DNA from 3 places in the Streptomyces sp. NPDC043861 genome. Region 1 is predicted to be linked to each of the others. Evidence: riboswitches for the same ligand, from Rfam matches in the RefSeq annotation. Region 1 holds a riboswitch; each other region holds the start of a gene.
The links. Region 1 has a riboswitch for cyclic di-AMP ahead of AC068D_RS29855 (C40 family peptidase). Riboswitches for the same ligand answer to the same signal wherever they lie in the genome.
Positions count from the first base shown of each region.

Region 2: it holds a riboswitch for cyclic di-AMP, as region 1 does, so the genes downstream of both, AC068D_RS03405 (M23 family metallopeptidase) here and AC068D_RS29855 (C40 family peptidase) in region 1, are expected to answer to the same signal.
Region 3: it holds a riboswitch for cyclic di-AMP, as region 1 does, so the genes downstream of both, AC068D_RS07595 (M23 family metallopeptidase) here and AC068D_RS29855 (C40 family peptidase) in region 1, are expected to answer to the same signal.

Region 1 covers NZ_JBWKDP010000016.1:88,580-92,753, reverse strand. The annotation lists gene AC068D_RS29870 (LysR family transcriptional regulator) at 39-950, opposite strand; gene AC068D_RS29865 (LysE family translocator) at 1,033-1,668, shown strand; gene AC068D_RS29860 (DUF6328 family protein) at 1,622-2,137, opposite strand; gene AC068D_RS29855 (C40 family peptidase) at 2,205-2,681, opposite strand; cyclic di-AMP (ydaO/yuaA leader) riboswitch at 2,685-2,839, opposite strand; gene AC068D_RS29850 (hypothetical protein) at 3,205-3,516, opposite strand; gene AC068D_RS29845 (ATP-dependent Clp protease proteolytic subunit) at 3,524-4,159, opposite strand.
Region 2 covers NZ_JBWKDP010000001.1:817,799-821,972, reverse strand. The annotation lists gene AC068D_RS03410 (SGNH/GDSL hydrolase family protein) at 1-470, opposite strand, end outside; gene AC068D_RS03405 (M23 family metallopeptidase) at 646-1,635, opposite strand; cyclic di-AMP (ydaO/yuaA leader) riboswitch at 1,638-1,801, opposite strand; gene AC068D_RS03400 (tyrosine-protein phosphatase) at 2,515-3,327, shown strand; gene AC068D_RS03395 (DUF6126 family protein) at 3,355-3,501, opposite strand; gene AC068D_RS03390 (helix-turn-helix domain-containing protein) at 3,513-4,130, opposite strand.
Region 3 covers NZ_JBWKDP010000003.1:20,503-24,676, forward strand. The annotation lists gene trmB (tRNA (guanosine(46)-N7)-methyltransferase TrmB) at 1-31, shown strand, start outside; gene AC068D_RS07590 (PrsW family intramembrane metalloprotease) at 80-1,411, shown strand; gene AC068D_RS07595 (M23 family metallopeptidase) at 1,581-2,636, opposite strand; cyclic di-AMP (ydaO/yuaA leader) riboswitch at 2,648-2,783, opposite strand; gene AC068D_RS07600 (PP2C family protein-serine/threonine phosphatase) at 3,081-4,174, opposite strand, start outside.

The DNA of each region.
Region 1 (4,174 bases):
GCACCGCGGCGACCGTGACGCCGGTTCGCGCCGTTGCACTACCCGGTGGCCTGTGCGAACCCGGCGCGCAGCAGGGCCAGCAGAGAGCGGGCTGCGGGACCGGACTCGTCGCCGCGGTGCGCCACGGAGATCGTGCGGCGGAACGCAGCGGGCTCGAGCGGCCGCACCCCGAGCGGCGTCGTCGCCGTTCTGGCCACCATCTCCGGTACGACCGCGACCCCGAGCCCCGCGCTGACCAGTGCGCAGACCAGCGCATACCCGGGCGACTCGCAGACCACGGCCGATGTCGCCCCCGCCCGCGCCAGCGCACCCTCCACACCCCTGCGGGGAGGGTGCGAGGGCGCACTGCTGATGAGAGGCCGGCCCGCGAGCTCATCGACCGGGAGCCGTCCCGAGCCGCCGGCCAGCAGCTGCCCCGGTGCAGTCACCAGCACCAACTCCTCGACCAGCAGGGGCTCCAGAAGGACACCCGCGGGCAACGGGTACGGTTCGCCCGGTTCGTACTCGTGCGTCAGGGCCAGGTCCACCTCGCCCGAGGCCACCGCGGCGACCCCGTACGGCGGTTCGTACTCGGCCACGGTCAGTTCCACATCCGGATGGGCCCGGCGGAACGAGCTCAGCACCGGCGGCAGGAGATGGACGCCGGCCGTGGTGAACGTGCCCACCCGGAGCCGGCCGCCGGACAGCCCGGCCAGCCGGGCCAGTTCATGTCGCGCGCGGTCCATCTCGTCCAGCACCCGCCGGGCATGCGCGGCGAGCACCTCACCGGCGGGCGTCAGCCGGGTTCCGCGATGATGGCGGACCAGCAGCGCCGCCCCCGCTTCGCGCTCCAGCTTGGTCAGCTGCTGGGAGAGCGCGGGAGGGGTGTAGCCGAGGCGGCCCGCGGCCCGGGTGATCGAACCGGCCTCGGCGACCGCCACCAGTGCCGCCAGCCGTGTCGGGTCGTACATCTGTGCCCCTTAAGCGTTCCTTCAGGCAGACCCAGGAGATTGCAAGTACACGCTAAGGGCTGTCGTGGTCCAGGGTGGGGTCATGGACGCACAGCTGATCGCCTTCGTCGGGGTCGCGGCGGGCATGGTCGCCATGCCGGGCGCAGATTTCACGGTCGTCGTACGCAATGCCCTGGCCTCCCGCTCCGACGGCGTCGCCGCCGCGCTCGGGGTGGCCGGAGGACTGGTCGTCCACACCGCGTTGGCCGTCGCAGGACTCGCGGCGCTGCTGGTCGCCGTGCCGGTCCTGTACCGGACGCTCCAGTTCGTGGGGGGTGCCTACGTCCTCTACCTGGGTGTACAGGCCCTGCGCAATGCTCTCCGGCCGAGGCCGGCGGCCGTAGGGGACGCCGAGCGCTTCGTGACCGGCACGGGAGCCGTGCGCAGTCTGCGCCAGGGCTTCCTCACCAATGTGCTCAATCCCAAGGCGCCGGTGCTCTTCCTCAGCCTGCTGCCGCAGTTCGTGCCGGACGATGCCGCGGTACTGCCGCGCACGCTGCTGCTGGCCGGCATCGTCGTGGCACTCGCACTCGTCTGGTTCCCACTGGTGGCGCTGCTCGTGGACCGGCTGGGACGGTGGCTTCGCCGGCCGCGGGCCGCTCGCACCGTCGAGGGCGTCAGCGGCGGGGCTCTCACCGCTCTCGGCCTGGCTCTGGTGATCGCTCCGGCGGCTCGCTGAGCCTCCGGCCGAGGACCAGGGGCAGCGCCCCCCACAGCAGGACGCAGACGAACAGGGTCGTCGCAGCGGCGGCGACCCCTTCGGGCGTGCCGTGCACGACATCGACGACCAGCAGTACCGCCGAGGTCAGGGCCAGGGCGAGCACCGCAAGGCCGATTCCCGCGAGCCGCGAGGAGACCGAGACGATCTCCCGTTTGGCGCCCCTGCGGAACAGTCCGCGGTGCACCGCCGCGGGTGCGGTGAACAGCGCTGCGGCCACCACGGCCAGCATCAGCGTCGTCACGTACGTGCCTCGCTGGAACGAGTCGAGGGACGGGAACCGGGCGGTGAAGGCGAGGGTCAGCAGAAACGCGAACAGGATCTGTACGCCGGTCTGGATGACCCGCAGCTCCTGCAGCAGCTCGGCGAAGTTGCGGTCCGCTCTTTCGAGCTCGGACTCGTCGCGCGAGGCACGGGGATCGTCGGCCATGTATGACGAATTGCCCGTGCCCCGCGGAACCTGTCACCTCACTGGGCCGTTTGCCCGTCCGTGCAGGTCAGCGCACGCGTCCATAGCGGACGCTCTTGGACCAGATCTTGCTCAGTTTGACGACGGAGCCGGTCTTGGGGGAGTGCCAGATCTTTCCGTGACCCGCGTAGATCCCGACGTGGTAGATGTTCCCGCGGTAGTGGAAGAACACCAGGTCGCCCACCTGGCGGGTGGATGCACGGATGTGCCGCGTGCGGTTGTACTGCGCCTGTGCCGTGCGCGGCAGGGCCTTGCCCGCCTTCTTGTACGAGTACAGGGTGAGCCCCGAGCAGTCGAAGCGGTGCGGGCCCGTGGCGCCGTACCGGTACGGGGCGCCCTTCTTGGAGGCGGCCACCTTGAGGGCCTTCGATGCGTGTGCGGTGGCGGCCTGGGCCTCCTGTGTGCCGCCCGGTACGAGCAGGGAGCCGCCGACGGCGGCGATGGTGAGAGCCGAAACGGCGCCCGTCCGGGAGAGCAGGGACGGACCGTGTGTCTGCGCAGTCATGCGCAACCCTTCGTCAGCCGCCTGTGAAGGATGACCTGTCGGGTTCGGGCCAACGAAGATGCCCGGCCGCGCAAGCGGCTTCACCCCAAGGCCCTGCCGTGTCGGCGGCCGGGCCGTACTGCGTGGGTCCTCCACTCCTGCCGAAGCACTGATGTCGACCAGGCATCCGGTGCGGCGGCAGGACTCGGCGTCCGCCCGGACCGCCCCGCCGCGGTGGCGGGGGCTTGTCGTCCCAGGGATCTTGACGCACGAACTGCCGGATTTCCGAGTCGAAACGGCGATTTGTGAGGCTCCTCACCACTGATCCATTCAGGTGGACGGACCCATTTGGCCGACGGACGAGGGAGGCGTGACGAGCGCTGGACCAGCAGCGGAACCTCTCATTCCGCCGAATGGCCCATCAGGTTGCGCAACTCGCACGGCACTTATGTCGAAGCCACGCCTACGCCGGTTGGCCGACACCCACTCGTACGCCTGCCCACCCCCGCAGCCGCGCCTCCGTCGCCGCTCTCCGGGCGCCGGTTCAACTGGTCGGCTCCGGAGGGACGATGATTCGCGCCGCCCTTCGCTCCCCGTCCAACACCCGCAGTGCGTGGGCAAGTGTGGGGGTGTGGAGCTCGCTCTCGCCGCGGGCGTGCATCAGTGCGAGCGCGTCCCGGAGGCCAACAGCGTGTGCGGCCAGTGCCTGTGCGGCGCGCAGGGCGGCATAGGTGTGTGCGGCGCCCCCGGCCGGGTTGATTCGTCCGAGCTGGTCGACGACTTCGAGATAGCGGTCGATGAACTCGCTTTCGGCGCGCGTCAGTGCGGGCAGCGGTGGCAGTTCCGGGAGCAGCACCGACGGCTCACCGGGCCGAGGGGGAAGCGGCGGACGTCCTGCGGCTCTTGATGATGTGGTCGACGAGGCCGTACTCCCTGGCTGCCGGCGCATCGAAGACGGTGTCGCGTTCGAAGGCGGAGGAGATCTGCTCCTCGCTTCTTCCGGTGTGCCGCGACAGCATCCTGGCCATCTCCTCGCGCAGTCGCAGCAACTCGCGTGCCTGGATGTCCAGATCGGTCGGCTGCCCCTCCACGGGCTCGGTCATCGCGGGCTGCCGGACGACGACCCTCGCTCCCGGCAGCGCCATGCGCTTGCCGGGAGTCCCCGCCGCGAGCAGCACGGCGGCCGTGGAGGCAGCCTGGCCCAGACATGTCGTCGCCACATCGCAGGTCACCACCTGCATCGTGTCGTAGACGGACATCATGGCGGTGATGGAGCCGCCCGGGGAGTTGATGTAGAGGCTGATGTCCTGGTCGGGGGCGGCGTGCTCGAGGTAGAGGAACTGGGCGATGACGTCGTTGGCCGAGGTCTCGTCGATGGGCGTGCCCAGGAACACGATCCGCTCCTCCATCAGCTTCGAGTAGGGGTCGAGCGTGCGAAGGCCGACGCTGGTGCGCTCGGTGAGCTCCGGCAGGACGTATCGGGCGTAAGGGCGGTTCATGGCGTACCTCTCCTC
Region 2 (4,174 bases), on a different contig from region 1:
TCCGCGATGGCACGCACATGCGCGGTGTAGGTGGCGATCTTGCCGCGCAGATGACGGAGCACGGGGACGCCCCGGGTGTCGAAGCCGGTGGTCACCAGAACGGTACCGACGACGCCGGTGAGGTCGGCGACGGCGCGTTCGAAGCGCTCGGCGACGTCGTCGGGGTCGGTGCCGGGCCGGATGATGTCGTTTCCGCCGGCGCAGAACGTCACCAGGTCGGGGGCCAGTTCCTTCGCACGGGGGACCTGTTCCTCCACGATCTGGTCGAGGAGCCTGCCGCGCACGGCGAGATTGGCATAGCGGAATGTGTGCTCCGGTACGCGGTCATCGAGGAGCACCGCGAGGCGGTCCGCCCAGCCTACGAACTGCCCCTCGGGTCCGGGGTCTCCGACGCCCTCGGTGAAACTGTCACCGACCGCCGCGTACGACCCGAATACGCCATTCATCGTTGATCTCGAATCGTCTGCCACGTCACGACATCATTCACGGCATCAAGTGACCTACGCCACCGTAGGGAGGGGTTGACGTGGCGTGACATAGACCACCAGGTCAGTTTCTCGCAAAGTGGGAATAGGGCGGCACACAGAAGTCCGCCGCCCCTCCGTCAGGAAAGGGGCGGCGGACTTCACTGACGTTACGTCAGATTCAGATCGACACGCCGTGCCCTCGCAGGTAGGCGAGCGGGTCGATGTCCGAGCCGTAGCTCGGCGTCGTGCGGATCTCGAAGTGCAGGTGCGGGCCGGTGGAGTTGCCGGTGGAACCGGACAGACCGATCTGCTCACCGCCACGCACGCTCTGGCCGGCCGAGACCGAAAGGGAGGAGAGGTGCGCGTACTGCGAGTAGGTGCCGTCGCTGTGCTGGATGACGACCTGGTTGCCGTAGGCGCCGGCCCAGCCGGCCGAGACGACGGTGCCGGGGCCGACGGACTTGACCGAGGTGCCGATGGAGGCGATGAAGTCGAGACCCGTGTGGTAGCCGCTGGACCACATGGCACCGGGCGTCCGGTAGGAGGTGCTGATGCCACCGGTGACCGGAGCGGTGTAGCCCGTGACCTTGGCCTGTGCGGCGGGGGCGGCGGCAGGAGCCGCAGCGGGAGCGGCAGCGGGGCGCTCGGCGCTGCGTGCGGCGCGCTCGGCCGGGGCGGCCTGGCGCTCCTGCTTCGCCGGAGCCGCCGCCTTGTGCTCGACGGGAGCCTTCTTCTCGGCCGGCGCCTTGCGCTCGACGGGAGCCTTCTTCTCGGCCGGGGCGGCCTTGGCCCCGATCGTGAGCTTGAGACCCGGGTGGATCAGCGACGGGTTCTCACCGACGGCCTCACGGTTGTCGGCGTACAGCTTCTTCCAGCCGCCGTTGACGTCCTGCGCCACGGCGATCTTCGACAGATAGTCACCCGCCACGACCGTGTAGGTCGTGGGGACCTTCCCCGCCTTGGGCGCCTGAGGGGCAGCCTTCTGGGCGACGGAGGTGACGGAGGCGACATGCTCGGGGCTCACGGCGGGAGCCGACTTCTCCGCGGCGTGCGCACCGGTGGCGCCGATGAGCGGGAGTGCGATGACGGCGCCACCGGTGCCGGCGGCAGCGAATCCGCGCGTGAACGGGTTGGTCCTCGGACGGCGGTGCTTACCCTTTGCGGGCATGGCGAATTCCTCTCCGGCGCCTGCGAGGTGAGCTGTCGGGTTCGGGCTGGAGATGCCCGGCCGCGTATGCATCGCGACTTCACCCCTAGCCGTCCGGAACTCCCGGCCGGCGGACTTACCTGGGTCCCCCGCTCCTGCCACACGTGGATGGGTGCGATATTCCGGACGGCGGCAGGATTGGGCGATCCGACCGGATTGCGGCGACCGTAAGCGAGCCTTGGCGGGGGTACAAGCCACCTCAATCGCCCGACATTCACCCGCGCGATACCAACACGGATTTTCCGGTGACACTCCGTGGATTACGGATCTTCGATTTCCTTATGGACAAGGGGACTTGATTCCGGCGCACGACGACAGACCGTCACGAATATGATCCCGCTCACGGTACGGCGCCCATCTCCCTTGCAACCGGGGCGCGTTATGCGAAATCACCCAATACGGACAGATGCCTCATTAGTGTCAGATTGCGCCGTTGCTCCACTCAATGGACAACTTCGCCAGATCCCCCCTCCCCCCGCACGCCCTCGAGCCCGGGCGCCACGGCGCGACTGGATCACGACGGACGGCACCCCACCCGTGGAGCGCCAGCCCCGAAAGCCCGGCACCCGGCGAGGCTCCCCCGCCCGCACGACAGGAGGGGGAGCCGGCGGCCGGACGTCCGCGGCGCGTCGAGCACGCGACCGCGTTCGGCCTCCACGATCACCTGACCGGACCAGCCCATCACATCCACACAAAGTGGAACATTATCGAGCAGATTCCGTACTCGAGGGAGCGCTCATACAGGCATAGCCGAGATGATTGCCTGAGGAATCAATGTCGTATGGTCGGAGCGCGCCATCGTCGGCGAGCAGTGCCGACCGCAGACACGGAGGAGCCCCCGTGACGCAGCTGCCACAGGTCCCGTCGACCGAACCCGAGCTCTCCGGCGTGCGCAACTTCCGGGACGTGGGCGGGCTTCCGACCGTGGACGGGCGGCAGGTGCGGTACGGACGGCTCTTCCGCAGCGGTCACCTCGCGCACGCGACCGCGAGCGATGCCGCCTTCCTCGCCTCTCTCGGGCTCCACACGATCTTCGACTTCCGCAATGCCGCCGACCACAAGCTGGAGGGCCCGGACGTCGAGCTGCCCGGGGTGCGGAACCTGAACATTCCGCTCAGCGATCCGGCCGACGGCGCCGAGTTCTGGAGGATGGTGCGCGACGGCAACATCGACCAGCTGAGGTCGATCCTCGCCGACGGCAAGGCGGCCGGCCGGATGACGGCTTCCTACCGCATGATGATCAAGACGCGGACGGCCGAGCACAGCCGGGTGCTGCATGCACTGGCGGAGGACAGTGTTCCGGCGCTGATGCACTGCGCGGCGGGCAAGGACCGCGCGGGACTGTCGATCGCGGTCTCGCTGCTCGCGGTGGGGGTCGAGCGCGATGCCGTCGAGGCCGACTATCTGAAGTCGAACGACCCGCACCGACGCTACAAGGTGCGCCGCAGCGACACTTCCCCGGCCGGGATGTCGCCGGAGGTCATGGAGCTGCTCAGCCCGCTCTTCGACGCCCGCGCCGAGTATCTGACGGCGGCGTTCGAGACCATCGAGGAGACCTGGGGCACCACCGAGCGCTATCTCTCCGACGGGCTCAAGATCTCGCCCGGGACACGTGAGCAGCTGCGCGAACGGCTGCTGGACGGCTCCGTCTGAACCCCTTCCGGCCGTCGCGCAGCATGGTCACTTGCCGCCGACGGTGAACAGCAGGTAGAGGAAGGCCGCGAACAGATGGCCCGCGACCAGGTACGCGAACAGTCGCACGATCAGCCCGATCGGGAACTTCTGCTCCTGGTGCGCGTCCCGGCTGGATGACGGCTTCTCCGGCATGACGGATCTCCTCAGCTGTGCGGATGCGCGTGCGGGTCGGGGCTCTGCAACAGGGTGTGGACGAACAACAGCTCGACCCCCTGCCGGGTGGCCGAGGTGATCCGGTGCGGCGTGAGCGAGTCGAAGTGGGCGCTGTCCCCCGGTTCGAGCTCGTGCACGCTGTCGCCGAGGCCGAGCCGCAGCCTGCCTTCCAGCACGTGCAGCCACTCCTCGCCCGGATGCACCCGTACCAGGTCTCCCTGGGTGGCGTACGGCACATGCACCCGCAGGGCCTGCATGGCGCGGCCCCTCCCGCCCGCCTTTCGGTAGGCCCAGCCGTCGGCCGCGGCGGGCCCCATCCGCCCGCCCCGGACGACCGCGTCACGCTCCGGCGGCAGCTCACCGAGCAGTTCGGCGACCGTCGTACCGTAGGCCCGGGCCAGGGCGAGCAGCATGGGCAGCGAAGGCTGCCTGTTGCCGGTCTCCAGCCGGGACAGATGGGCGGGCGAGAGACCGGCGCGCTGGGCGGCGGCCTCAAGGGTGAGACCCCGGCGGCGGCGCAGCTCGCGGAGCCGGGGTGCGACATCGGGCAGCTCGTCCGCCGTCGGTGCATCGGTTCGCCCGGCAGACTGTCCGGCAGAAGGACTCATGCCCCCATTGGGCCAGGATCTTTCCTCTCGGGCAAATTTTTTGC
Region 3 (4,174 bases), on a different contig from region 1:
CGATCTGCTGTTCCGCCGCAGCGGCCGATAGCCCGTGACGCCGTCGCGCGCTGTCGGTGTCCCTCGTTAGGGTCGTCGGGTGTCCGACTGGTCCCCGCAGCAGCATCCGACAGCGCCGCATCCCGCCGTACCGGCGTGCGGCGAACAGCCGCTGTTCGACGCGGTGCCGGAGCGTGCGCGCTGGCGCTACAAACCTCGCCGCGCCTTCTGGCGCGGCAGGGCACTGCGCGCCTGGACCGTGATCACCCTGCTCGCGCTCTCGGGACTGGTCATCCTCGCGCTGGTGCGCGAACAGACCGGTACCGAGGGTCTTCTGGTGGGCCTCGGCCTGGCGCTGCTGCCCGTGCCGCTGCTGATGGCAGCGTTCCGGTGGCTGGACCGCGTCGAGCCGGGCCCCTGGCGGAATCTCCTGTTCGCCTTCGCCTGGGGGGCCTGCGCCGCCGCGCTCGTCGCGATCATCGCCAATTCGTTCGCGACCCAGTGGATAGCCACCGCAACGGCGGATCCCACCTCTGCGGACACGATCGGCGCGACCATCGTGGCGCCGCTCGTCGAGGAGAGCGCGAAGGCGGCCGCCATCCTGCTCATCTTCGTCTTCCGGAAGCGGGATTTCACCGGCGTCGTCGACGGCGTCGTCGTGGCCGGCTTCACCGCCACCGGCTTCGCCTTCACCGAGAACATCCTCTACCTCGGCAATGCGTTCGGTGAGGACCAGGAGTTCGGCCGCTCGGGCTTCGCATCCGTCACCGCGGCGACCTTCTTCGTGCGGATCGTGATGTCGCCGTTCGCGCACCCGCTCTTCACCGTGCTGACGGGCATCGGCTTCGGTCTCGCGGCGCTCACCGCCCGGCGGAGGAAGTTCCGCAGGACCGCGCTGCCGTTGCTGGGCCTCGCCCTCGCGATGGGCATGCACGCGCTGTGGAACGGCTCGGGCGTGTTCGGCCCCTGGGGGTTCTACGCCGTGTACGCGCTGTTCATGGTGCCGGCCTTCGCGCTGTTGACCTGGCTGGCGATCTGGACCCGGCAGCGGGAGCTGCGCACGGTCGAGGCACAGCTCCCCGCGTACGCGGCGGCGGGCTGGCTCTCCCCCACCGAGCCGCTCGCCCTCTCCTCGATGCGGGCGCGCACGATGGCCCGCGACATGGCGGGCCGCACGCACGGCCATGCGGCCGCACGGACGGTATCCGAGTACGAGGCCTTCGCGACCTCCCTGGCCTTCCTGCGCCACCGTGCCCACCGCGGCACCGCGGGCCCGGACTTCGTGGCACGCGAGCAGGAGCTGCTCCACCATCTCTGGCAGCGCAAGCACGTCGCGTCCCCGGCACTGGCCTACGCTGCCCAGGCGACGGGCCGGGCACGGACGCCGCCGCCCTATCTGGACTACGACGGGTACAACCCGTACCGGGCGTAGCCGGCCTGTCGGGAAGGGCCGCCCACGCGGAGCATGGGCGACCGACGACAACGCGGCGAGCGTGCGTACCGGGGCACGCACGCCCGGCAGGATTCAAACGGGAGGCCCCAGGGCCCTGCCCTTAGCAGCGGGACGTGTGCACCCGCCGGGGTCGTGCGAGGAAGCGGCGTCAGACGCTGAGGCCCTTGTCCCGCAGCCACGCCGCCGGGTCCACCCCGGCGCCGCCCGGCGTGTGCACCTCGAGGTGCAGATGCGGGCCGGTGACATTGCCCGTGGCGCCCACACGCCCGATCGTCTCGCCCGTGGCGACCTGCTGGCCTGCGCCGACGGTCATCGAGGACAGATGGCAGTACCAGACCTCGGTGCCGTCCTCCAGTTCCAGCACGATGCGGTAGCCGTACGAGCCCGACCAGCCCGCCGACTTGACGGTTCCGCCGTGCACGGCCTTGGCGGGCGTACCGGTCGGGGCCGCGAAGTCGAGGCCGGTGTGATAGCCGGAGGACCACATGGAGCCCGACTCACCGTAGGTCGACGTGAGCGTGTACGAGGACGTCGGCAGGGAGTAGCTCGCGGCGAGTTTGGCGAGCCGCTCGGCCTCGGCCTTGCGTGCCGCCTCCTCCTCCGCCTTCTTCTTCGCCTCGGCGGCCTCCGCCTCGGCTGCCGTCTGCTGCTTCGTCGCCTCCGCCGCGGCCTGCTCGGCAGCGGCCTTCTCCGCGGCGGCCTTCGCCTCGGCCTCGGCCTCGGCCTGCTGCTGCTCGGCCTGCTGGAGAATGCGTGCGCGCAGCGCCTCACCCGAGCCGCCGCCCTGCTGGGTGCCGGTTGCGGACGCCGTGTCGGCGACGGACATGGCCGTGAGCGGGGCCTCGTTCCGCTCCTCGCCCTGCTCGTCGGAGTCGTCAGAGATCAGGGAACCCACACCCGGCAGCGACTTGGCGTCCGGGAGGTTGTCCGTGATGGTGTCCGGCAGGGAGATCGAGACCGCCGGCTTGTCCTGCGCGGTGGCCATGCCACCCGCACCCACCGCAGCGATGACACCGACTCCGAGGACGGTGGAGCTACGGGCGAGTCCATTGCGCTGCTTGACGACGCGGTGCCTGCCACGGACCGGGCGGACGGTCTCCTCGGTCGGGTTCCACTCCTCCGTCCCGGCGGCCGGGGCCCACTCTGCGGTGGGGACCCACTCGGTGGTGGGCGGCTCTTGGAGGGCAGGCTCGTTGGACGCCACGGAGGCGTGCTCCTTTCCTTCCTTCTCGCCTACCGGGTTAGCTGACGGGTTCGGAGCAGGAAGGTCTCCTACGAGCACCGCGAAGTGCCCGATTCACCCCAAAAGGTGGTTCCCCGGTTCCCTTACGGGATTCGGCGCGTGCGCACGGAGCCGTCTCTTGCGACGGCTGGGACGACCGCGCTGCGTTATCGAACGTTAATAGACACGGGGGGCCTATTCCAAGCTGTTCCGGTTGATCGTTTGACGCTTCGGGTGCGAACTTTCCACCCAGAACATGAAGAAATCGGGCGAGTTGACTCCCTCTCACCCGAGACTCCGCTCCTGACTGTTCGTCAGATGTTATGCGGAGGGCTGCCCTTCGGTCACGCTCCGTCGCGGCGGCCTGAACAGGAGCACCACCGGCATCACACGACGTCGCTCAGGGCGCGGACAGCAGCGAGCCGCTCAGGGCACCACCGGCATCACACGACGCTGCTCGGGCTGCCGCGCCCCGGGTCTGCTGACGGCCAGCAGGGCCATGTCGTCCGTCGTTCCGCCGCCCGTGTGACGCCGCACGTCGTCGATGACCGAGTCCAGCAGTTCGTCGGGGCCGGGGAAGATACGGCCGCCCATTCGTACGCGCACGTCGTAGAAGGCGCCGTGGGCGTCGCGCGCCTCGGACAGTCCGTCGGTGTAGAGCAGCAGGGTCGCCCCGGGCGGGAACGGCACCTCGTCCACGACGTCCGTCCAGTGACCGAGATCGCCCATACCCAGCGGCAGCGCGTGCCTGCTGGGCTCCAGCAGGGCCAGGGAACCGTCCGCATGCAGCACGAGCGGCGGCGGATGGCCGCGGTTGACCACGCGGACCTGTCCGTTCCCGGGCGGGATCTCGGCGAGCACGGCGGTGGTGAACCCCTCGACGGCATCCAGGCCGTGGGCACCCTCTCGGGCGAGTGCCTGCTCCAGCCGCTGCGCGACCCGCTCCAGCGAGGGCTCCTGTTCCGCCGCTTCCCGGAACGCCCCGAGCAGCACGGCCACCGTCTCGACCGCGTCCAGCCCCTTCCCCCGCACGTCCCCGACCACCAGACGCACGCCGTACGGGGTGTCCTGCACGGCGAAGAGGTCACCGCCGATGAAGGCGTCCTCCTGCGCCGCCTCGTAACGGGCGGCGATGTGCAGCCCGCCGATGCGCTCTCTGGGCGTGGGGAGCACGGCCCGCTGGGCGGCCTCCGCGATCACACGTGCGGATGCCAGGCGCTGGCCGCTTCGGCGCAGGACATGGTTGATGTAGAGAGCGAGACCGGAGACCGTGAACACGGTCAGCGTCTCGGTCGTCGCCGGCACCTGGCTCAGGGTGCCGTTGTAGACGTGCAGCCCGATCACGACGGCGACGCTGGCGACGGCGGCGACCAGAGTGCCGCGCCAGGAGAAGAACGGGGCGGCGAGCAACGGTGCGGCGGCGAAGAGCGGCGATGCCCGGTACGACTCCGGGGTCACCAGATCGAAGACGACCCCGATGGCGATCACCAGCCAGGGCAGCAGCAGGACCAGCCGCCGGC